3 regions of the Alteromonas mediterranea DE genome follow, and region 1 is predicted to be linked to each of the others. Evidence: predicted binding sites of a transcription regulator. Region 1 holds the regulator's gene; each other region holds the start of a gene.
What was found. Region 1 encodes LexA, which represses DNA repair genes until DNA is damaged. Its sites were predicted from a motif close to TACTGTATNNNNATACAGTA; they were not measured.
Positions count from the first base shown of each region.

Region 2: the regulator LexA is predicted to act here: its motif matches at 4,482-4,501, upstream of dinB (DNA polymerase IV).
Region 3: the regulator LexA is predicted to act here: its motif matches at 3,010-3,029, upstream of uvrD (DNA helicase II).

Region 1 is NC_011138.3:4,383,288-4,389,356, reverse strand. It holds partial or broken gene plsB (glycerol-3-phosphate 1-O-acyltransferase PlsB) at 1-1,221, opposite strand, end outside; gene lexA (transcriptional repressor LexA) at 1,530-2,156, shown strand; gene coxB (cytochrome c oxidase subunit II) at 2,740-3,903, shown strand; gene ctaD (cytochrome c oxidase subunit I) at 3,913-5,526, shown strand; gene MADE_RS19480 (cytochrome c oxidase assembly protein) at 5,667-6,069, shown strand, end outside.
Region 2 is NC_011138.3:3,805,968-3,814,663, forward strand. It holds gene rutR (HTH-type transcriptional regulator RutR) at 1-57, shown strand, start outside; gene MADE_RS16860 (Crp/Fnr family transcriptional regulator) at 61-732, opposite strand; gene MADE_RS16865 (sterol desaturase family protein) at 821-1,714, shown strand; gene MADE_RS16870 (VF530 family protein) at 1,820-2,041, shown strand; gene MADE_RS16875 (MBL fold metallo-hydrolase) at 2,091-2,981, opposite strand; gene MADE_RS16880 (DUF1653 domain-containing protein) at 3,045-3,293, opposite strand; gene dinB (DNA polymerase IV) at 3,376-4,449, opposite strand; gene nqrM ((Na+)-NQR maturation NqrM) at 4,661-4,894, opposite strand; gene MADE_RS16895 (FAD:protein FMN transferase) at 4,904-5,929, opposite strand; gene nqrF (NADH:ubiquinone reductase (Na(+)-transporting) subunit F) at 6,047-7,279, opposite strand; gene nqrE (NADH:ubiquinone reductase (Na(+)-transporting) subunit E) at 7,300-7,908, opposite strand; gene MADE_RS16910 (NADH:ubiquinone reductase (Na(+)-transporting) subunit D) at 7,912-8,544, opposite strand; gene MADE_RS16915 (Na(+)-translocating NADH-quinone reductase subunit C) at 8,555-8,696, opposite strand, start outside.
Region 3 is NC_011138.3:212,195-220,890, reverse strand. It holds gene MADE_RS00985 (DUF484 family protein) at 1-74, shown strand, start outside; gene xerC (tyrosine recombinase XerC) at 80-1,000, shown strand; gene MADE_RS00975 (HAD-IA family hydrolase) at 1,022-1,762, shown strand; gene cysE (serine O-acetyltransferase) at 1,854-2,660, opposite strand; gene uvrD (DNA helicase II) at 3,089-5,260, shown strand; gene MADE_RS00960 (GGDEF domain-containing response regulator) at 5,303-6,583, shown strand; gene rarD (EamA family transporter RarD) at 6,608-7,522, opposite strand; gene MADE_RS00950 (magnesium transporter) at 7,710-8,696, opposite strand, start outside.

The sequences.
Region 1 (6,069 bases):
TATGGCTAACATGCCGGTTTTCGGCGGAATAAGACGACCTGTGCGGCTACGACCGCCTTCAGGGTAGTATTTCACCGAGTAGCCTTTGTTGAAAAGTAGCTCTAAATACTCTCTGAAAACCGCAGTATACAGCTTGTTGCCTGCAAAGCTGCGACGCAGGAAAAACGCACCGCCACGGCGGAACATTTTACCTACGGGCCAAAAGTTAAGATTAATACCCGCTGCGATATGGGGCGTTACCATGCCTTCGTGATAAATCACGTAAGTGAGCAGTAGGTAATCCATATGGCTGCGGTGACACGGCACATAAATAATTTCATGTCCGTTTGCAGCAAGTTCGCGAATTCGTTCGGCGTGCCCTACGCTTATGCCGTTATAGATTTTGTTCCAGATACGCGTAAGCAGCCTGTCGCCAAACCGGATAAGGCCCTCGCGATAGTCTGCAGCAATCTCGGTAATGTATGACTGGGCGCACGCTTTTGCTTTGTCGTGAGATACTTTTTTGCTTCTAGATTCCTCGGCAATGGCGCGGCGTACGGCATCAGACCCCAATACGCTATTATTGAGCTCTTGACGCTCTAATAGCGTAGGGCCCGTCATACTTTGGCGCTTTCTCTGAAAATGCGTACTGGCAACCCGAACGAGCTTATGAGCGATACTCTGATCGCTACCGTGTTGGTTAGACATGGCGCGCGCCGAAACGGCCTTAGAGTAATTGATAAAGTTGTCACGGCCTAAAAACAGCACGATGAATAACTTGCGCAACCAGCTGGGTGCAGCCTTATCAGCAATAAGGTCGCTCAGTCCCGGGTTACCGCGGCCTGGTGCTCTGCCCCATGTCACATAAACCGGCACAACTTGTAAATCGAGATTCTCATGGTCTCTGTGCAGGTGGAAAAGGTCTGTAAAGACTTCTTCAATTCCCGTGTCTTTTGCCGACGAGCGGAAAAGCGGTTGTGTTTTTCGCAAAAACAACGTCGATGAATACTCTCTCCCTGCCAACGTTAAGGTCTTAGTTGGGCTGGGTAAGTCTAGAGCTTGGGTCGACATTCTCAATGAAAGTTGGTCTGTCACTGAGTTGGTGGGAAGTAGATAAACGATAGGTTTGCTTTTATCTATTCCTAATTCGGTTTCAACGTTAACTGGAATACTATGGGCTTTAACCAGTAACTTTACAGGATAATGAAATACCGACAAAAGGGCTTTTCGCATCCACGACATGAACTATGTAATCCTATGAAATAAAAACAAGGGGAGTGTAACACAATCGCGTCACAATCTCGCGATAAGCCAATATCATTGCTTTACTTGCTGTAATGACTCCATGTATTTGAACAAGTTCAAAAACAAAAAGGTATTTAAGATAGTGGCGCGCTTATCAAGCGGCTGCGATTTATGCTTCTGCTAGCTCGATAAGAGCAAGGTATACGCTCTTCATCAACTACAATAAGCAAAAGACGCGCTAAGTGCTTGTTATTTGGTTTTAGGTGTATATACTTACAGGAACTGTATGAACAGACAGGTCTTTTATGCGCCCACTCACAGCTCGACAAACTGAAGTTTTAGAACTTATTAAAACAACCATGCAAGAAACGGGAATGCCGCCTACGCGTGCTGAAATTGCCCGTCAGCTTGGTTTCCGTTCTGCCAACGCCGCGGAAGAACACTTGAAAGCCTTGGCGCGTAAAGGCGTGATTGAAATTTTGCCGGGTACGTCGCGAGGTATAAAGCTCAATATTCCTCTGGACAATGAAGCTGAAGAGGAAGAAGGCCTGCCTTTAATTGGGCGTGTAGCTGCTGGAGAGCCTATTTTAGCTCAAGAGCACGTTGAGTCTCATTACAAGGTAGACCCAGCCCTATTCCAACCTCAAGCAGACTTTTTACTTCGTGTAAACGGTATGAGTATGAAAGACATTGGCATTTTAGACGGTGATCTGCTAGCTGTGCATCGCACGACTGATGTACATAATGGACAAGTGGTGGTAGCTCGAGTTGATGAAGATGTTACTGTGAAGCGTCTAGAAAAACGCGGTCGCGAGGTATTACTTCATGCTGAAAATGAAGAGTTTTCACCGATAAAAGTTGACCTTGCAAATGAGCCCTTCGCAATCGAAGGTATTGCAGTAGGCGTTATACGAAACGCTGATTGGATGTAAGGTTTTAGCTTCTTTGATCAAAAGCGGTGCATTAGCCGCTTTTTTTGTGCCTTTTACTCCCCGTTTTTGTTCTGCTTTAAGCAAATTAGGTTTGAATATCCTATTCCTACTAGAAATCCTTGAATCCACTATTGTGCGGTAGATTTCTCTTTATTTCGTCCATGAATACCTCCCGCGACAGCTATTACAAAATATAAGCACTGTTTAAAACTGTCGTTCAAGGTGGATTAACTTGTCTATTTAATAGCAAGTTAATGTAACATCGACGTTGTCTCCACGTTCAAAATGGGCGTTTGATTTACTGCGCGTTTGCACATTCTAAAGCTTACTTCCTGCACACCTCATCTTATGCTGACTTTTAACCAAATGATTAAATATTAACCACTTCGTTAAGTTTTTAATAGAAAAGACTAGACGGCACGACATTATTGCGCAATTCTTATACAGAGATTAACAAAATAATAACAATGACTCTAAATTTGTTTTACAAGTTGAGGTTATGGGTCAATCGTTCGCAATTCATTTGGTAGGGTTAGCGCAAAACAAGATAGCGCCTTTAGCCGTACCATTCCGGAGGTGCTGAGTGAAACAACTAACGACCGTATTGGCAAGGTGGTGCGCAAGCCTACCATTTTTGCTTTTCTCTTCATTGATTTTCGCGCAAGAAGCAAGTGAAGAAATCTCTTCACTTAATTTACGACGCGGTGCTACCGACATTAGTGGTCAGGTTTACGACCTCCATATGTTGATGTTCTTCATTTGTGTTGGCATTGCGGTGGTCGTGTTTGGCGTGATGTTCGCGTCTATGTATCTACATAGAAAGTCTCGTGGCGCTAAGCCCGCTAACTTTCATGAAAATGTAAAAGTAGAAATCGCGTGGACCGTTATCCCTTTCCTTATTCTCGTTTTTATGGCGGTACCGGCTGCAAATACGCTAATCGCGATGGAAGATACCACTGAACCCGATATGACAGTGTTGGTCACAGGGTCGCAATGGAAGTGGCATTATAAATATATGGACAGTGACGTGGAGTTCTACTCGCTTCTTGCCACACAAAGAGAGCAGATTGAAAACAAGTTTCAGAAAACCGATAACTACTTACTTGAGGTTGACCGTCCACTAGTGATACCTACGGGCAAAAAAATACGATTTCTTATTACCTCTGACGACGTTATTCATTCGTGGTGGGTTCCAGATTTTGCCGTTAAGAAAGATGCCAACCCTGGATTTATTAACGAGTCATGGGCCAATGTAAATGAGCCCGGCATTTATCGCGGACAGTGTGCTGAATTGTGCGGAAAAGATCACGGTTATATGCCCGTTGTGGTTATTGCCAAAGAGCCCGCTGAGTTTGATAAGTGGATGAGTGAACAAGAAGCAATGGTTCGTCAGGCAAAAGAAGAGGAGCAGCGTCTCCTTTCTATGAATATGTCGATGGACGAGTTAATGCAAGAAGGTGAGCGTGTTTATAACGCGACTTGCGCAGCATGTCACATGCCAAACGGTGAAGGTCTCCCTGGCGTGTTTCCAGCACTCAAAGGCAGCAAAATGGCCAAAGAAGATCAGCAAGGCCATATCGACATTGTGCTTCACGGTAAGTCAGGCACGGCCATGCAAGCCTTTGGCAAAATGTTAAGTCTTAAAGAAATAGCAGCTGTTGTTACCTACGAGCGAAATGCGTGGGGTAACAACACCGGTGACATGGTTCAGGCTAAAGATGTCAACGCTGTTGCGAACGGAAACTAGGAGCAGATCATGAGCAAAGCAACTGAAGTTATTTCGCCAGATACCTCTGCGCAACACGATGATCATGAGCATCACGACCATATTCCAAAGGGGGTTACCCGTTGGTTGTTTACCACTAACCACAAGGACATAGGCACACTCTATCTATGGTTCGCCTTTATCATGTTCTTAGTGGGCGGTGCGATGGCAATGGTTATCCGGGCTGAACTGTTTCAGCCTGGCTTACAAATTGTTGAACCAAATTTCTTTAACCAAATGACCACAGTGCATGGGCTTATCATGGTTTTTGGCGCGGTAATGCCTGCTTTTACCGGGCTTGCTAACTGGTTAATCCCCATGATGATAGGTGCGCCAGATATGGCATTGCCTCGCATGAATAACTGGAGTTTCTGGATCCTGCCCGGCGCGTTTCTCATACTGTTGAGCTCGCTGTTCATGGAAGGCGGTGGCCCAGCATTTGGCTGGACGTTCTATGCGCCACTTTCCACAACATATAGCGGCGATTCTACAGCGCTGTTTGTGTTTTCGGTTCACATAATGGGCATTTCATCCATTATGGGGGCGATTAACGTTATTGTGACGATTTTCAATATGCGTGCCCCTGGCATGACCTGGATGAAAATGCCGCTATTTGTGTGGACATGGCTAATCACTGCATTCCTTCTTATTGCCGTTATGCCAGTGCTAGCAGGCGCGGTAACCATGGTATTGACCGATAAATTCTTTGGAACAAGCTTCTTTGATGCAGCAGGTGGCGGTGACCCCGTCATGTTCCAGCACATTTTTTGGTTCTTCGGTCACCCTGAAGTGTACATAATGATATTGCCGGCCTTTGGTATTATCTCGCAAATTGTTCCTACTTTTTCCCGTAAAAAGCTATTTGGTTATGCTTCTATGGTTTATGCAACCGCGTCCATTGCGCTGTTGTCATTTGTCGTTTGGGCTCACCACATGTTTACCACGGGCATGCCAGTTTATATGGAAATGTTTTTCATGTTTGCCACCATGCTGATTTCGGTGCCAACTGGCGTAAAAGTGTTTAACTGGGTGGCCACTATGTGGCGTGGCTCGCTAAGTTTTGAAATGCCGATGATGTTTGCGATTGCCTTTATCGTGCTTTTCACCATAGGCGGGTTATCGGGACTTATGCTTGCGATAACGCCAGTTGACTTCCAATACCACGATACCTACTTCGTAGTGGCTCACTTTCACTATGTACTTGTGACAGGGGCCGTCTTTTCCATCATGGCAGCCGTTTACTATTGGCTACCTAAATGGACCGGCAAAATGTACGACACTACATTGGCAAAATGGCATTTCTGGTGTTCCCTCGTGTCGGTGAATGTTTTGTTTTTCCCTATGCACTTTGTAGGTTTAGCGGGTATGCCACGTCGTATTCCAGATTATGCTTTACAGTTCGCCGATTTTAACAAGTGGATAAGCTTGGGCGGCTTCGCATTTGGTTTATCTCAACTTATCTTCCTCGCATTGCTTATTAAGGCTTGCAAAAAGCAGGGAGAAGGCGTGTCAGCGCAGGTATGGGACGGCGCTGAAGGTCTTGAGTGGGAAATTCCATCACCTGCTCCTTACCACACGTTCGAAACCCCACCTGTTGTTAAATAAGGGCTTAGGTTGGGCGTGTTATACGTGAGACATGGCCTGTGTGAGTAAGGAAATTCACACACCACAGACGGTAGGGATGTTGGGGCGCTTATCATAGCGTTTAACAGTCCTTACCTTTGAATTTACTCGGAGGTAGCGTGATGTCACAACAAAGTACAAACAACAAAATGGTGATCAAGCTTATCGCCATTGTTATCGGCATGTTTGGCTTCGGCTTCGCACTTGTTCCTCTTTACGATGTGTTTTGTGATGTAACGGGAATTAACGGCAAAACTGAAGGGACTGCAGCAGTTTATCAATCGGTTGAAATTGATACGTCCAGAACAGTGACCGTCGAGTTTATTACCCGCACAAATACCGGCATGCCGTGGGAGTTTCGCGCCGAGACGAAGCGTGTGAAAGTTCACCCCGGTGAGCTCAACACGGTGTCGTTTTACGTTCGAAACCCAGCCTCTAGCAATATTGTGGCTCAAGCCATTCCTTCTGTATCACCAGGCATGGCAGCACTTTATTTAAATAAGACGGAATGCTTCTGTTTTAACC
Region 2 (8,696 bases), 580 kb from region 1:
GAAAGCACCTTAAAGAACATTCAGCATATTATTTTAGATGGCTTGCAGCCCCACTAATTGCTATATGGGCAACAGCGAGGAGCTTTCCTTCAAGAATTTTTCAAGACGCTCGATGTTGCTTATCACAACCCCGCCATAGCGCTTTTCAAGGAGTTGCATGTCATATAATTTAGTGAGCGACTTATGCGCGGTAAGTACTGTAACGCCAAGCCTTTCGGCATAATCACTTTGGCGCAAAGGTATGAAGTCGCGTCGAGAGGTTAAATGCGCCTGGTAAATGAGTTTGGCTAACTGAACGTGAGTGGGTAAACGGCGAATATCATCCAGCCTCTCTAACGCGGCGTGTAGCTTTATTGCTAAAGAACGTGTAATAAAAGCAGCAATAGCAGGATGTTGGCTTACCAGTGAATGAAATGCAGGCTCGGGAATTTGTAATATTTTACATTCAGTTAGCGCTTGGGCGTGGTGTGTTCTAGCAAGTGATGCATACAAAGTAAACTCGCCAAAGGTGTCTCCCCTGCGCAAAATCGTTGTAATTTGATAGCTGCCATCTAAGCCATAGTTTCCTATTTTCACCTCTCCCGAGACAACGATAGACAGCCCTTTATTCTTGCTCCCTCTATCATGAATTGTAGTGCTAGCCGCATAGGCTTTAACGTTACCGTAAGGCATACAGTTATCAAGGTAGTCGTCGGGCATCACCGTTTGCGCTATACCGTGAATGTAAGACATACGACTCCAAAACTATACTTGTATATATTCTTGAATGTTAACTCAATGTAAATTGCTCGACAACATTCAAATAGCAGGTAATAAAATAATGAATTATCAGTGGGCAATTTTGGCGGTGTTCATCACCTTTGCGCTGTTGGAAGCAAAAAACGGTAAGCTATTTAAAAAGTCCAGCGAAGTCAGTGATGATGGGAAGGTAGAGCTTATCGGTACGTTGCTGTTGTTTGTGGTAACCCAACCTTTTGTCCTGTTTAGTTCTGCCGCCATCATGGCGTTAGCCTTTCCTCAGCTTCAAGGTGCACTTGCCGACTCGCCGGTCCTTATACACATCGCGCTGCTATTGATATTCGATGACATGATGCAATACTGGTGGCATAGACTATCTCACTCCACGCGCTTTCTTTATAACTTGCACAGGGCTCACCACAACGCCAAATACATGAGCGTTCGCATCATCTACAGGAACAACTTTTTCTATTACCTGTTTATGCCTTCACTTTGGTTTTCTGGTGCACTGATTTATTTAGGGCTAGGGTGGACTTACGCATTCTATTTGGTGGTCAAGCTTACCGTAATCACAGGCGCACACGCCGAGTGGAAATGGGATAGATTGCTATATCAAACGCCATGGCTACATCCCATAGCTTGGGTGGTAGAGCGCACAATATCTACCCCTTCGACACACAGTGCCCACCATGGCTTAAAAGCGGATGATGGCATTACCAACTACAAAGGTAATTATGGAAATCTGTTATTCTTTTGGGATGTGCTATTTGGTACCGCTAAAATCACGCGCCAATATCCTGCGCAATACGGCATAGAAGGCATGTTTTACGCTAACTGGAAAGAGCAACTGATATGGCCGCTATATAAGACGCCGAGAAAGCCAAAGCGTGTACAAACGGAAACTGTCCACACACATGCACCACCGCCCGCCTCAGAATCACAAACAATATGCCATGCTGTAAAAGGCAAGGCCTAATTTGGTATAAACGAGCTATGGGGTCAGAGTAATCACTCTGCCCCCATAATCTATTAAGTTCGTGGTAAACTAACTGCTCGAACTTAGACAAAACAGCGACACGTTATGAACCAACAACCCAATAACCCACTTCACGGCTTAACCCTAGAGAAAATCGTCACTCAACTTCACGAACGATACGGGTGGGATGGGTTGTATTACCGAATCAAGGTGAACTGCTTTAACAACGACCCCTCGATTAAATCGTCGCTCAAATTTTTAAGAAAAACACAGTGGGCAAGGGATAAAGTAGAGCAACTTTACATTCAAACGTTTAGTGATAAATAGCTAACAGGGCAGCGTTTTACACTGACCCCATTTTTTTACGCAGTAGCGCTTAGGCGTCTTTATAGAGCGTAGCTATCCACTTTTCTTCATTGATAAAGTTCCAACTCCAATCAGACCATTTATCTTCTAGGCCCATGGTTTTGACTTCATCGAGAGTCTTTCCGTCTTGTTTAAGCGCTTTGACGTAGTTAAACGTCTCGCTGATCATGCTTAAAAACGCAGTGTATTCCTGCTTGTTGCTGATATCACCGTGACCAGGAATAATGACGGTGTCATCGTCAATTTTGGCTAGCAGTTGTTTAACTGAATCCATATAACCTTCTACGTTTCCACCTGCTCCTTGATCAATATAAGGAAAGCGTCCATTGAAGAATAGGTCTCCAGTGTGCATTACATTAGGTTGCTCGAACCACACTACACTGTCACCATCTGTATGCCCTACTGCTAAGTGCATCACATGAAGGGTTTCACCATTAAAATAAATTTTAATGCCATCTTCATAAGTAATGGTGGGGAGCGCTTCTGGTTTTACTTTTTCATCATCGGCTAAACGCACGCGAACGTTTTCATGGGCTAGAATAGTCGCCCCTTTATGGCTATGGAAAAACGCATTAGAACCCGTGTGATCGCCGTGGTAATGGGTATTGATCACGTACTTTGGTTTATCGCTGCCAAGCTGCCCTAGTTGCGCCGCTATCTTCTCAGCCAGTGGCGCAAATTGGTCATCGATGATTAGCACCCCATCTTCCCCGGCCGAAACGCCAATATTGCCCCCTGCACCCGTAAGCATGTGCACAGAGCCTTTAATCGCTGTTGCTTTAACTTCGACATCGGCAAATCTATCTTGCGCAATGGCAGTGTTAAACGGTGAAAGTGCCAATGGGCTCGCGGCAATAAGCGCAGCCAAAATATGGGTTTTAAAACGAGGTACAGTTTTCATTATTATTTCCTTGTTAGAAGCCTGTTTAAATAAGACCTCTTACACTATGACCCAATTTCACAATTAGATCATTTTTTCATCATCAGGGATCTCGCCTACGTATTCAAAACGAGGAAGCGTTTGCCCGCCTTTTTCCACCGTTTCGAAAAACATTTCCAGTGGACGCACCCACAGCGCTTTTTCGCCGTAGCACGGACGATAAACCACAAGCTTACTTTCATCTTCTGAATGGGTAGCAATTTCATATACATCATATAAGTTCCCTTTGTAGTGCTTATAGCGACCGGGGGTTTTAAGTTGTTTAGCGTTCATAACGTCCTTCTCGAAAAATTGAGTCAAATATTAAAGGTCAGTTAGCCTTCGCTTTACATTAAAGGTTAACAATAGCGCGCTGCTAAGTACTTTCAAAAGGCAAAACCAGCTGTTGTGTTGATTGGTCGGCGGCGAGGCCTATGTGAACGCCCACAAGTCGAATACCCCGCCCTGTTGCTCGTTCAAAGGCTTCCTGCATGAGTGTACGAAAATACGCTTCATCAAGGGTTGCACAGCGATGCTCGACCGTGGTTAGCTGAAAGTCATTGAACTTAAGCTTCACGCCCTGCGTGCGAATGCGTACCGGTTTACCCGTTCGCTTTTTGTGATTATCCATTCGCTCTTGAAGCTTTTCAAACAAGTGGGGCAAGAAGTCGATACATTCATCAAGTGTATGTATATCATCACTTAGCGTGCGCTCTACCCCTATAGACTTGCGCTCTCGAGATACTGACAACTCACGCTCATCGATGCCATGAGCCCGCTCCCACAGCACACTACCAAATTTGCCCAGTTCTTTTTGAATACGCTCGAAAGGATACTGACGAACGTCATTGCAGGTATTAAGCCCCATGCGCTGCAGCTTTTGCATGGTAACTTTGCCAACGCCCGGAATTTTCTTTAGCGGCATGTCGCGTACAAACGCATCGAGTTTGTCGGGAGTTATCACGCAGATGCCGTCGGGTTTGTTTTCGTCACTGGCCACTTTTGCCACAAACTTGCAGGGGGCCACGCCCGCGGAAGCAGTAAGACCTAACTCGCTTTGAATACGCGCGCGTATCTCTTCGGCAATTAACGTAGCGCTGCCCCCACAAAACTCGCTATTGGTGACATCTAGGTAGGCTTCATCTAATGATAAGGGCTCGATAAGGTCAGTATAGTCTGCAAAGATTTTACGTATTTTTTGTGATTCAGCGGCGTATACGTCCATGCGCCCTTTCACTAAAGTAAGATTAGGGCATAGTTTTACAGCATACGCGGTGGCCATCGCTGAACGCACCCCATATTTACGGGCGGGATAATTACAGGTAGAAATAACCCCTCGACGGTCGGCACTGCCGCCAATCGCAATGGGAATATCGCGCAAAGCTGGGTTGTCGCGCATTTCAACTGCGGCGTAAAAACAATCCATGTCGACGTGGATAATTTTTCGCATTGTCCGCCTTCATTCTTTAGCTTTAAACGTAAAACTGTACAAAAAGACAGTATATTACTAATAACGTTGAATTACACTAGTTCGTTATGGATTCTAAATAGAATTGATGGCTCGCACGCATAGTTCACGGCTGTGTTAAAAAAACAAAAATAGCGCTGTCGATTAGCATCTAACAGCGCTTTTAGATTTTAAGCCAACGAAAGGCGAAGCATTACAAAATTTGGTTCTGCTTCCACTCGTTTAGCTTTTTCTGGCGGGCTTCTTCTTTTTCCATGCGTGACTTTTTACGATCACACGGTTCTGGGCAATCACAGGCTTTCTCAATACCTAGTGCACCTAAGCCACCGCAACTTCCAGAAATAGATTTTTTCTGAACTAGGTAGCCAACGGCCATGGCCAAAACCATAGTAAGAAAGAAACCGAAAGCGAGAATAAATGTAGACATCGCTACCCCCTAATTATGAACTGTGACCAGTTTATCAAATTCTGGCGACGCATACTCCTCAAATCCGTCATCGGTGCGACGAATGAGGAATACGGCAAGCTGTTCTTGCTCGGCGATCGCTATCGCTTGCTCCCACCCCATAACATTGAACGCGGTAGCTAGACCGTCTGATGTCATAGATGAAGGGTGGACAACGGTTACCGATACCAAATTATGCGAAATAGGTTTACCGGTAGTTGGGTCTATTAGGTGCGAATAACGAACCCCGTCTTCTTCGTAATAGTTACGATAGTCGCCCGACGTAGCAACCGCGTTTTCACCTATTGAGACAACTTTTTGAACTGCGCGTTCAGTAGTAACCGGCTTTTCAATAGCGATAAGCCACTCGCTGCCGTCGCCACGTTCACCTTTCACGCGCATTTCACCGCCTATTTCTACAAGGTAGTTTTCAATACCGTGCTTTTCAAGGATCTCTGCCACTTCATCTACACCAAAACCTTTGGCTATGGTCGATAAATCGACGTAGAGCATGGGGTGGCTTTTTTTGAGACCGGTTGGCGTGGTCGACAGTTTCTGATAACCCACATAGTCTCTAATTTCGTCGATCTCCCCTTGGCTTGGTACTTTCTCGGGGCGTTTTGTTGGGCCAAACCCCCACAAGTTCACCAAAGGGCCCACCGTTACATCAAGCACACCTCCGCTTAAGCTAGCTAAACGCAACGCTTCATTAACCACGGTCAAAGTGTCTGGCGATACGGCAAAGTTATCGGTATAGCGATACTGATTGAACCTTGAAAGTTCTGATGTAGGGTCATACGTTGACATCATCTTGTTTACTTCAACAAGACGTGCGTCTATTTCAGCCTGTAACCCTTCTACCGGCTCCTTACCTACAAGGTATTTAACGTTGTAGGTTGTACCCATTGTTTGGCCCTGAAGATGTACTACAGGCGCTTTTTCATCACTACAGCTTGCAAGTACTAATATGCCTATTGCAAAAAAAGCGAGAAAAATTCGAATTGCGAAACGAATCACGATGTTGTCCTTAGCTAATTTGCACATTTTTCACTAACAATGTGCATTAAGCGTTTTGCTTCAACAAAAAAGGGGCTTGCGCCCCTTTTATTATGCTTAACTTTTTAAGCGATTAGCTTAGCCACCGAAGTCATCTAGCATGATGTTTTCGTCCTCAACACCTAGCTCTTTAAGCATGTTGATTACAGCCGCGTTCATCATAGGTGGTCCACACATGTAGAACTCACAGTCTTCTGGTGCAGGGTGATCTTTCAAGTAGTTCTCAAGAAGTACTTGGTGAATGAACCCTGTGTAACCTTCCCAGTTGTCCTCTGGCTGAGGATCTGAAAGTGCTACGTGCCACTCAAAGTTATCGTTTTCTGCTGCTAGCTCGTCGAAGTCTTCGGTATAGAACATTTCACGAAGTGAACGTGCACCGTACCAGAAGCTCATCTTACGCTTAGACTTAAGGCGACGAAGCTGATCGAAAATGTGTGAACGCATTGGGGCCATACCCGCACCACCACCTACGAATACCATTTCGTTTTCAGTTTCCTTCGCGAAGAATTCACCGAATGGACCAGAGATAGTCGCTTTGTCACCTTCTTTCAGGCTCCAAATGTACGATGACATTTTACCAGCAGGAAGGCTTAGGTTATTAGGTGGCGGCGTAGCGATACGCACGTTCAGCATAATAATACCTTCTTCTTCTGGGTAGTTCGCCATTGAGTACGCACGAATGGTCTCTTCGTCTACTTTAGACTCAATGTCAAAGAAGCCAAAGCGCTCCCAGTCACCGCGATATTCTTCAGGAATATCGAACTCTTTGTACTTAACGTGGTGAGCTGGTGCTTCAATCTGAATGTAACCACCCGCACGGAAGGGCACGCTTTCACCGTTAGGAATTTTAAGCTTAAGCTCTTTGATGAAGGTAGCTTTGTTATCGTTAGAGATAACTTCACAATCCCACTTCTTAACACCAAATACTGACTCTTCTAGCTCGATTTCCATGTCTTGCTTAATAGCAACCTGACATGAAAGACGGCAACCTTCGCGCGCTTCACCTTTAGTGATGTGGTCTAGTTCAGTTGGAAGGATCTCACCACCACCTGAGTGTACGTCTACACGACACTGACCACATGAACCACCGCCACCACACGCAGAAGATACGAAGTATCCTGCATCAGCTAGAGCACCAAGTAGCTTGCCACCCGGTGCAGTTTTGATTGCTTTGTCTGGGTCACCATTAATAGTGATAGTGACATCACCACTTGGTACCAATTTAGACTTGGCAAACATGATAATAAATACCAGCGCTAGAACGATGGCAATGAACATGCCGACGCCTAGATATATTTCTACATTATTCATTTATATGCTCCCGAGCTTTCTTACAGCTGAATACCAGTGAATGACTGGAAGCCTAGTGCCATTAGACCCGCGATCATGAATACAGAACCTAGACCACGAACACCATCTGGCATATCAGCATATTTAAGCTTTTCACGTACTGCCGCAAGCAACACAATTGCAATTGCCCAGCCAATACCACTTCCTACGCCGTAAACAACGCTTTCGGTCAGGTTATATTCACGCTGTACTGCAAACGCTACACCACCGAAGATTGCACAGTTAACGGTAATAAGCGGAAGGAAGATACCTAGTGCGTTATAAAGCGCTGGGAAGAACTTATCTAAGCTCATCTCTAGGATCTGTACCAATGCCGCGATAACACCGATAAAGGTTAGGAAGTTAAGGAAGCTTAAGTCAGCTTCTGGGAAACCTGCCCACGCTAATGCGCCTGGAGCAAGAATGTTTACATAAATAATTTGGTTAACCGGAACCGAGATACCTAGTACCACGATTACCGCTACGCCAAGACCCATAGCAGTTTTAACTTTCTTAGATACCGCAAGGAAGGTACACATACCTAAGAATAGTGATAACGCCATGTTCTCAACAAAGATTGAGCGAACAAATAACGACAAATAATGTTCCATGACTTACTCCTTAGGCTCTACTTGCTCAGGACGGATAGTACGGATAACCCAAATCATACCGCCGATTAAGAAGAATGAGCTGAATGGTAAAATTAACAAACCATTACCTTGGTACCAGCCACCGTTTTGAACCAGTGGAAGGATTTCGAAACCTAAAATAGTACCGAAACCAAATAGCTCTTTAATTGTACCAATAACAATCAGGATGAAAGAGTAGCCTAAGCCGTTACCAATACCATCAAGGAAGCTCATTAGAGGTGGGCTCTTCATGGCGTAAGCTTCAGCACGACCCATTACGATACAGTTAGTAATAATCAGACCAACGAATACCGACAGCTGCTTCGATATTTCATACGAATACGCTTTCAGAATTTGGTCAACAACGATTACCAACGATGCAATGATGGTCATCTGGATAATAATTCGAACGCTAGATGGAATCTGGTTACGAATTAGTGAAATAAACAAGTTTGAGAACGCTACAACGCTGGTAAGCGCAAGCGACATTACCAATGCTGTTTCCAGCTTAGTGGTAATTGCCAGTGCTGAACAGATACCCAATACCTGTAGGGCGATCGGGTTGTTGTCCAGGATTGGCCCAAAGAGGGCCTTTTTCATTTCTTTAGTATCTGCCATGAGACTTCCCTTATGAACGCCATGCTTGGTTCTTCAGGAACTGGCCGAAGCCTTGCTCGCCTACCCAGTAACGAATAGTGTTTTCAACACCGTTGCTGGTTAGGGTTGCACCTGAAAGCGCATCGATAGTGTGAGGATTGCTAGGGTTAGCA
Region 3 (8,696 bases), 310 kb from region 1:
ATATGGATACACTGCTGCTACAGCAACTACAGCAGGTGCTTAATATCATACTACCTGAAATGATGGGATATTAAGTGCCGTGTCTACGGACGCGCTTATTAGCGAACCCTGCCAACAATGGCTAGATAAATTTCTGCTTCACCTTCAGGTTGAGCGCGGCTTATCTCTTCACACCATTAAAAACTATAAACGCCAGTTAACTGAAGTTGCAAAACTATTGGGTTTGTACGAATGGTCAGGCTTAACGCCAAGCGATATTAAACGGGTCATGGCCGACGCTAAAATGTCGGGACATAGCCCTCGAAGTATTGCCCTTCGGCTCTCTGCCCTTCGCACATTCTGCCAATACCTTATTGAACATCAACAGCTTTTCAGCAATCCAGTAGAAGGTATTCAAGCCCCTAAACAAGGCAAGCCGCTCCCTAAGCAATTAAGTGTTGATGAAATGCAGCAGTTGCTCAACGCCTCGCCTCAAAGCAGCGATGAAGACGAAGGAATGCAGCTTCGCGATGTGGCTATGTTTGAGCTTCTCTATGGCTGCGGATTGCGTTTAAGCGAACTAACCGGCTTAAATTTGGCCGACTGCCTTAAAGACGGCACGGTGAAAGTTATGGGTAAAGGGAGTAAGCAACGCATTTTACCGTTAGGTCGTCACGCACAAAAAGCGTTAAACGCATGGCTTAAAGTGCGACCTGCTTACGCTTCGCCTTATGAAAGCGCGGTATTTGTTAGCAAACGCAAAACCCGTATTTCTAACAGACAAGTGGCAAATAGACTCGACAAAATGGCTAAAGAGCATTCGCTGTCGCAAAAAGTTAGCCCTCACAAATTGCGCCATTCCTTCGCGACACACGTATTAGAGTCCAGTGGTGATTTGCGCGCGGTACAAGAACTTTTAGGGCACGCTAACCTGTCGACAACACAAGTCTATACCCATTTAGATTTTCAGCATCTCGCCAATGTTTACGATGAAGCTCACCCCCGGGCGCATAAAAAATAAAGCTAGATTAAGGTTGTAACCATGCAGTTTTTTAGGTCTATCAATAAGGTCGAGGCCATGACATTCGACCTTGATGACACCCTTTACAATAACGACCCTATTATCCGCCGCGCCGAAAAAGCGTTAGAAGCACACATTGCAAAGCACCATCAACATGCCGCAGCACTCTCCGCTAGCGACTGGCTGTCACTGAAGCGTGCGGCCATTGCTAAAGACAAACGCTTAGCGTCAGATATGGGTCAGTTACGCCGCGTAGTACTCACAGCTGCACTCTCTAACACCGCGCCAGACAAGATAACAACGCAGTTGGAAAAAGAAGGCGAGCTAACGGAAGCGGTAGAAGCTTGCTTTAATTGTTTCTATGACGCGAGAAGCGACTTTACCCTAGCCAAGGACGTTCACAACGCCCTTAAAGCAGTCAGTAAAAGTTTACCGATAGTTGGCATTACAAACGGAAATGTTAACGCTGAAAAAATAGGTATTGATAGCTATTTCGATACCATATTGCATGCCAGCACGTCGCGCCCCATGAAGCCCGCACAGCATATGTTTGATGAAGCCGCAGCACGGTTGAATGTAGCGCCTAAGCACATACTGCATGTGGGCGATAACATAATTAAAGATGTCTACGGTGCGATTAACGCCGGGTATCAGGCCGCGTGGTTTGCGTGTAACAGACCAATGACCTTACACAATGAGCCTGTTAGCGTGCTGCCTCATGTGGCATTGAATAATCTTAGCGAGTTAACGCATTTTCTATAGCAAATAAAAACAGTGAGGGTCAGAGTACATTTACCCGCATCAAAAGGGGTGCAGCGTTAAAGTACACTGACCCCCCAATATTAGAGGGGTATCAAACGTGGGAGTTGTCCTCTAATACGTTTTGGCGCATAGATTCACAAGGGCTTTCACAAACAGGTCTCCCAACAACTTTCGCAGGTACGCCCACCACAGTTACATGGGCAGGTACATTGTTAAGGACAACACTTCCTGCGCCGACTTTTGAACCTTCGCCTATTTCGATATTGCCCAAGATTTTAGCCCCTGCGCCAATCAGCACACCTTGGCGAATTTTAGGATGACGATCACCAGACTCATTACCCGTACCGCCTAAGGTAACGCTTTGCAAAATAGACACGTTATCTTCAACTACCGCCGTTTCACCCACAACAATGCCGGTAGCATGGTCAAACATCACCCCTTTACCTATGCGGGCCGCCGGGTGAATATCCACCCCAAAGCTTGCTGAATTACGGCTTTGTAGAAACAAGGCCAGTTGATGTCGACCGTGAAGCCAAAGGTAATGGGCCATGCGGTGAACTTGAACAGCGTGAAAGCCTTTAAAGTGCAGTAGCGGCGTTAAAAAATCATTCACTGCGGCGTCGCGCGCTTTGATCGCCAGTATATCCGCACTGGCCGCTTCGCTGATACCGGGCTCAAGCAGGTAAGCTTCGTCGAACACTTCGCGAATTGCCAGCGCAGGCATAACGTCATCAGCCATTTTATTTGACAAAATAAAGCTTAAAGACGACTCAAAGTTGTGGTGCGCCAGTACACTGGCATGAACATAACTCGACAGCAACGGCTCTTTGTCTGCAACAACTTGCGCTTCTTGTTTTAACGTCGACCAAAAATCGATGGGCGTAGATAGTGCGGTCATGAGCATGTCCCGTTAATGTATGAAAGTCTCGTGTACTGGAAATTGTGACTGTAAGCATAGCTAAACGCCTGCTACAAAAAACGTGTTAGGGCTTAGCAGTAAAATGCAAAAAAGCTGAATTCAGGGTGAAAGTTTACCTGAGTTTTAGACGATTCAATACCAATGAGATACCGCCCGAGCGCACAATTCGATCAATTTATCGAATTAATTCGTTATAGCTAATAACCGTTATAACCAACGTTGAAACAATGTAGCTTATTTATAAGCATGCATTCTTACACCGGCACTGTTTCAATAAGCATTCGATTCACAGCAGACACGTGCGCGCTGGAAGCCGGCAGCAAAACTGGACTGTATAAATTAACAGGCAGATGGCATAATAGCCCGCTGCTGAATGTATAACACTATCAACTAACAGGTGCCACACTATGGATGTATCTCGACTGCTAGACGAGCTTAACGACAAACAGCGTGAAGCAGTAGCAGCCCCATTGTCTAACGCTTTAGTACTTGCGGGCGCAGGGAGCGGAAAAACCCGTGTATTAGTGCACCGTATAGCGTGGTTGATGGAAGTCGAAAACATCGCGCCTTTCTCAATATTGGCCGTTACCTTCACCAATAAGGCAGCAAAAGAAATGCGTGGCCGTATTGAGTCTTTGATGGGCCGCAGCCTGCACAATATGTGGATTGGTACCTTCCACGGCCTTGCACACCGTTTGCTGCGCGCGCACCACGCTGAAGCCAACCTGCCTGAGAACTTCCAAATTATCGACTCAGACGATCAGTATCGCTTAATTCGCCGAATTCTAAAGGCCATGAATTTAGACGAAAAACATTGGGCGCCTAGACAAATTCAGTGGTACATAAACGGTAACAAAGATGAAGGTTTACGTCCTCAGCACATTGAAACTCATGGCGATCATATTCAAAAAACCATGCGAGAGGTATATGCCGCATACCAAGACGCGTGTGACCGTTCAGGCTTAGTTGACTTTGCGGAGTTGCTTTTGCGTGCTCACGAACTGTGGGCGAAAAACCCCGAAGTATTGGCCCATTATCAGCGCCGCTTCCGCGCGGTACTGGTTGACGAATTCCAAGATACCAATAACATTCAATACGCATGGCTTCGTATGCTATGTAGTGGCGGTGACAACAATATTATGATTGTTGGCGACGACGACCAGTCAATTTACGGCTGGCGTGGTGCAAACGTAGATAATATTCAGCATTTCCTTAAAGATTTTAATAAGCCAAACACCATTCGCCTTGAACAGAATTATCGCTCTACGGGCAATATTCTTAAGGCCGCCAACACGGTTATCGACAACAACACAGGCCGTTTAGGTAAGGAACTTTGGACTGAAGACGCACAAGGTGAACTCATTTCTGTTTACGCGGGGTTCAACGAGTTAGACGAAGCCCGCTTTATCGTGTCGAAAATTAAAGATTGGCTTAACCAAGGCAATGCCCTTAGCGACACGGCAATTTTATATAGAAACAATGCCCAGTCTCGTGTTCTAGAAGAAGCCTTACTTCATGAAGGCCTCGCTTATCGCATTTACGGCGGCTTGCGCTTCTTTGAACGCCAAGAAATCAAAGACGCCCTAGGCTACTTACGCATGGTTAGCCATCCCCACGACGACGCAGCCTTTGAGCGCGTGGTAAACACACCAAGTCGAGGTATTGGCGAGAAAACCCTATCGCAGGTGCGTGACGCCGCGCGCATGCATAACTGTTCTATGTGGCAAGCCTGTCAGCTACTTATTAATGAAGGCGGTTTTAAAGGTCGCGCGCTAAACGCAATGCAAAGCTTTGTATTGCTTATCACTGAACTGGAACAGACCACGTTAGATGAGCCACTAGACCAGCAAGCAGATAAAGCCATTAAACAATCTGGCTTATACGCCATGTACCAAGCAGAGCGTGGCGAGAAAGCACAAGCGCGATTAGAAAACTTGGAAGAGCTGGTTACCGCCTGTAAAACCTTTATCGTGCCTGAAGAGGCCGAAGAAATGACGCCTCTTGCTGCCTTTTTGGCGCATGCGTCTTTAGAAGCGGGGGAGACACAGGCAGATAAAGACCAAGATGCCGTTCAAATGATGACCATTCACACGGCTAAGGGCCTAGAATTTCCACTGGTATTCTTAGCAGGGGTTGAAGAAGGCATGTTCCCTAGCCAGATGACCAACGATGAGCCTGGCCGAATGGAAGAAGAGCGCCGACTTTGCTATGTTGGTATGACAAGGGCTATGCAAAAATTGTATATCACTTACGCCGAAAGCCGCCGATTATACGGTCAAGACAAATACCATACGGCGTCTCGGTTTATTCGCGAAATGCCCTCTGATTGCGTGGAAGAAGTAAGGCTAAAATCGACGATTTCCCGCCCAGTGCATAATCGCTTTAGTCAGGCGACGTCGCATGCAAGCTTTGAAGAAACCGGGTTTAGTTTAGGTGAGCGTGTGGTTCACCGTAAATTCGGTGAAGGGATTGTTCTAAACTATGAAGGAAGTGGTGAGCACGGCCGCGTTCAAGTAAACTTTGACGAGTTTGGCAGCAAATGGCTAGTACTTGCTTACGCAAAGCTGGAGAAAGCGTAAAATTATTCATTGGCAAGGTAGCCTAACCTTAAGTTGAAATGTATGCAGCAACACGTGCTGATCCTTGAAAATGGTGAAGGCAACCTTGAACTGATTGCGAAATTAGTCCGTCGCGCGGGCCTTACGCCCGTGGGCGCGACCTCATTAACAGAAGGTAAGGCGCGTTTTTCGCAAAAAGATGCGCCAGAAACGTTTCTGTGCGCCATTGTAGCGTATTCTCTACCTGATGCCCGTAAAGGCGAGGCTATCGACTTTACGGTGAAATCCTTCATCCCCACCATAGCCACTACCGAGAGTTTGGACAGCGCCATTCGCGACAAAGTCCTCGAACGTGATGTTGTCGATTATATCCCTAAAGAAAATTCCCAAAACTACGATTACTTAAATCGTCTTATTGGCCGACTCGAAAAAAATAAGTCTACCGGCGTAATAGTAGTAAGTACTAATCGAGTACTAAGAACGAAAACGGTCTCACTGCTTCAGCGCCATAACTTTATCGCTTTTGAATGTTTAACCGCCACCGATGCAATGCAGTGTTTGTCGGAGCACAATAATGTGCGCCTGGTTATTACCGACAACACACTTCCCGACATGACAGGGACACATTTTGTTTCTAGTCTTCGCAAAGCCTTTTCGAAAGAGCAGCTAGCTATTATGGGAGTAGCCGGAGGCAAAGGTATGTTGATGTCGGCCCACTTCATCAAAAGCGGCGCAAATGACTTTTTGCGTGTGCCTTACTGCCACGAAGAGTTTTTATGCCGGGTTATGCAAAACGTTGAGTATATTGAAAGTGTGGAAGAGATTCGTCGCGTTGCCAATACAGACTATTTAACGGGGCTGCCCAATAGGCGTCATTTCTTTTACATGGTAACGGTTCAGCACCAAAAGCTGCTAGAAAATCATGCGCTAGCCCTTATCGACCTAGACTTTTTTAAATCAATCAATGATACCCATGGTCACGATGCGGGCGATATCGTACTAAAGGCCATAGCAGCGCTAATTGAATTTTATTTCCCTGACGAAATTATTTCTCGATTTGGCGGCGAAGAATTCTGTATTTACATGCCGTCAATAACACTAGAGAACGCCTGCAAACGCTTAGAAGATTTCAGAAAAGTGGTAGAAGCCGAAGTTATTCAACTTCCTAAGACCGATATCAAAGTTACCTGCAGCATTGGCGTGAGTGGCACCCATACCCAACGGGTAGATAAGCTTTTAAGCTTAGCCGATAAACAGCTTTACGCGGCAAAACACGATGGCAGAAACCAAGTAAAGTGCGAAGCGCCAGGGGCGTCTTATCAAGAACAAGCTTCACTGCTTTAGCCAAGACCTCTGCTTTTTTAGCACCTATTCTGCAAAGCGCTTTTGCGCCTTGCGCTGACTGCGATAATTCACCAATGAGTCGGCACTAAATAAGATAAGCGCTATCCATACAAAACCAAAGGTAACCAGCCTAGACTCTTCTAGCGGCTCGCCGTATAGATATACCGCCAGAATAAACATAAGCGTTGGCCCGATATACTGAAAAAAGCCTAGCGTTGAATACATAATGCGCCTTGCTGCCGCTGTGAAACAGAGTAATGGCGCTGTAGTAACAATACCAGCTGCTAGGATAAGGGTGTTTAGCGTGGCGTCATTATTAAATAGGTTGCTATATTCAGAACCAAAGAATAGCCAGTAGATAATCGCTAACGGCGATAACATCAAGGTTTCAATGAAAAGGCCAGGCAGTGAGTCTACCGCCACTTGCTTACGGAGCAGGCCGTATACACTGAAGCTGCCAGCAAGCACCAAGGCAATCCAAGGTACATGACCGTAAGAGAAGATAAGAATGGCAACGCCAACAACAGCAAGCCCAACCGCAACACGCTGTAAGTTGCGTAACCGCTCACCTAAGAAAAGCCGCCCTAAAAACACGTTAATTAACGGGTTAATGTAATACCCTAAACTGGCATCCAAGATGTGGTCGTTATTAATCGCCCAGATAAATAAAAGCCAGTTAGCCCCGAGTAACAGCCCGGCAACGAACAAGATTTGCATAACCCGTTTATTGCGAAAGGCTGCACCAACCTTAGGCCATTGCTTTAACGCAGCGATAAAACCAACAAGCAGCACCACCGACCATATCACTCTATGCATAAGGATTTCAGCTGCCGGCAACACCATTAATTGCTTGAAATAAACAGGCGCAACGCCCCACATACTGTATGCGGCAATAGCGCAAATAACACCGACTTGAGCGGCACTGGCTTGCTTTGACAAGGCTGGCTCCAAAGACATAAAGGGTTAGAAGGCGCGTATTGTTTATCAGGTTTGTTCAATACACAACCTTTACCGCTTTCCTATGCGGCAAAGGGAGTATAGCAAGCGGCATAACAAGGTTATCCCTTCAGTACATCCTTGTACCGTCTCTGAAGCGGTTAACGACGCCGCGATAAATGACGCAACATCAAAGTAAGAAGAGGGTCCCCAAACCAAGGAACGCTACGAAGCCAACGATATCGGTTACTGTAGTAAGAATGACCGAGCCTGATAGCGCAGGGTCTATTTTTAATTTATCTAAGATGACAGGCACAAACACACCCGCGAGTGCCGCCGCGACTATGTTGAACAATATCGCCAGGCAAATAACCACCCCTAACATGGCGTCAGTAAACCAAAAGTACGCGACAACGCCAATCACCAAGGCCCAAATCACGCCGTTCACGCCGCCCACCTTCAGCTCTTTTACCATTAGAGCCCGTAAGTTAGCCGGTGTGACCTGACCGAGCGCTAAGCCCCGAACAATAAGGGTTAACGTTTGGCTACCGGCAATACCGCCCATGCTCGCCACCACCGGCATAAGCACGGCAAGCGCGACAACCTGCTGCAGCGTGCCTTCAAATAAACCAATAAACCACGAGGCCATAAAAGCAGTAAGCAAGTTAATGCCTAGCCATAGCGCACGGTTTTTCGCACTTTTAGCAACCGGCGAGAATAAATCTTCGTCCTCATCCATACCCGCCGATGACATTACCTGGCGTTCGTAAAATTCATTCACCAGTTCACTCGCTGAAGACACGTCAAGGCGGCCCAGCAACTTATTATTTTCATCAACGACCGGCAGCGAGGCAAGCCCAGAGCGCTGTACCAGCAACGAAGCGTTCATGGTGTCGTCTTCGCCTTGGATCGTGGTTACATTCTCTTCTGACAAATCGAAAAGCGACACGTGATCTTGGGCCGTAAACAAATGGTTTATTTTAACTAACGCCGAAAACTGCCCTGAACGGTTAACCAAAAAGATGCTGTCACAATGTTGGGGAACATCTCGCCTAAGCAAGCGCAACCCCTCACGCACTTTAGCGTTTGAAGGCAGCACCAACTGTTCGTGATTTACCCAGTGGCCTATTTGATTATCGGAAAACTGAGTGGCCTCTCTAAAATACTTACGTTCTTT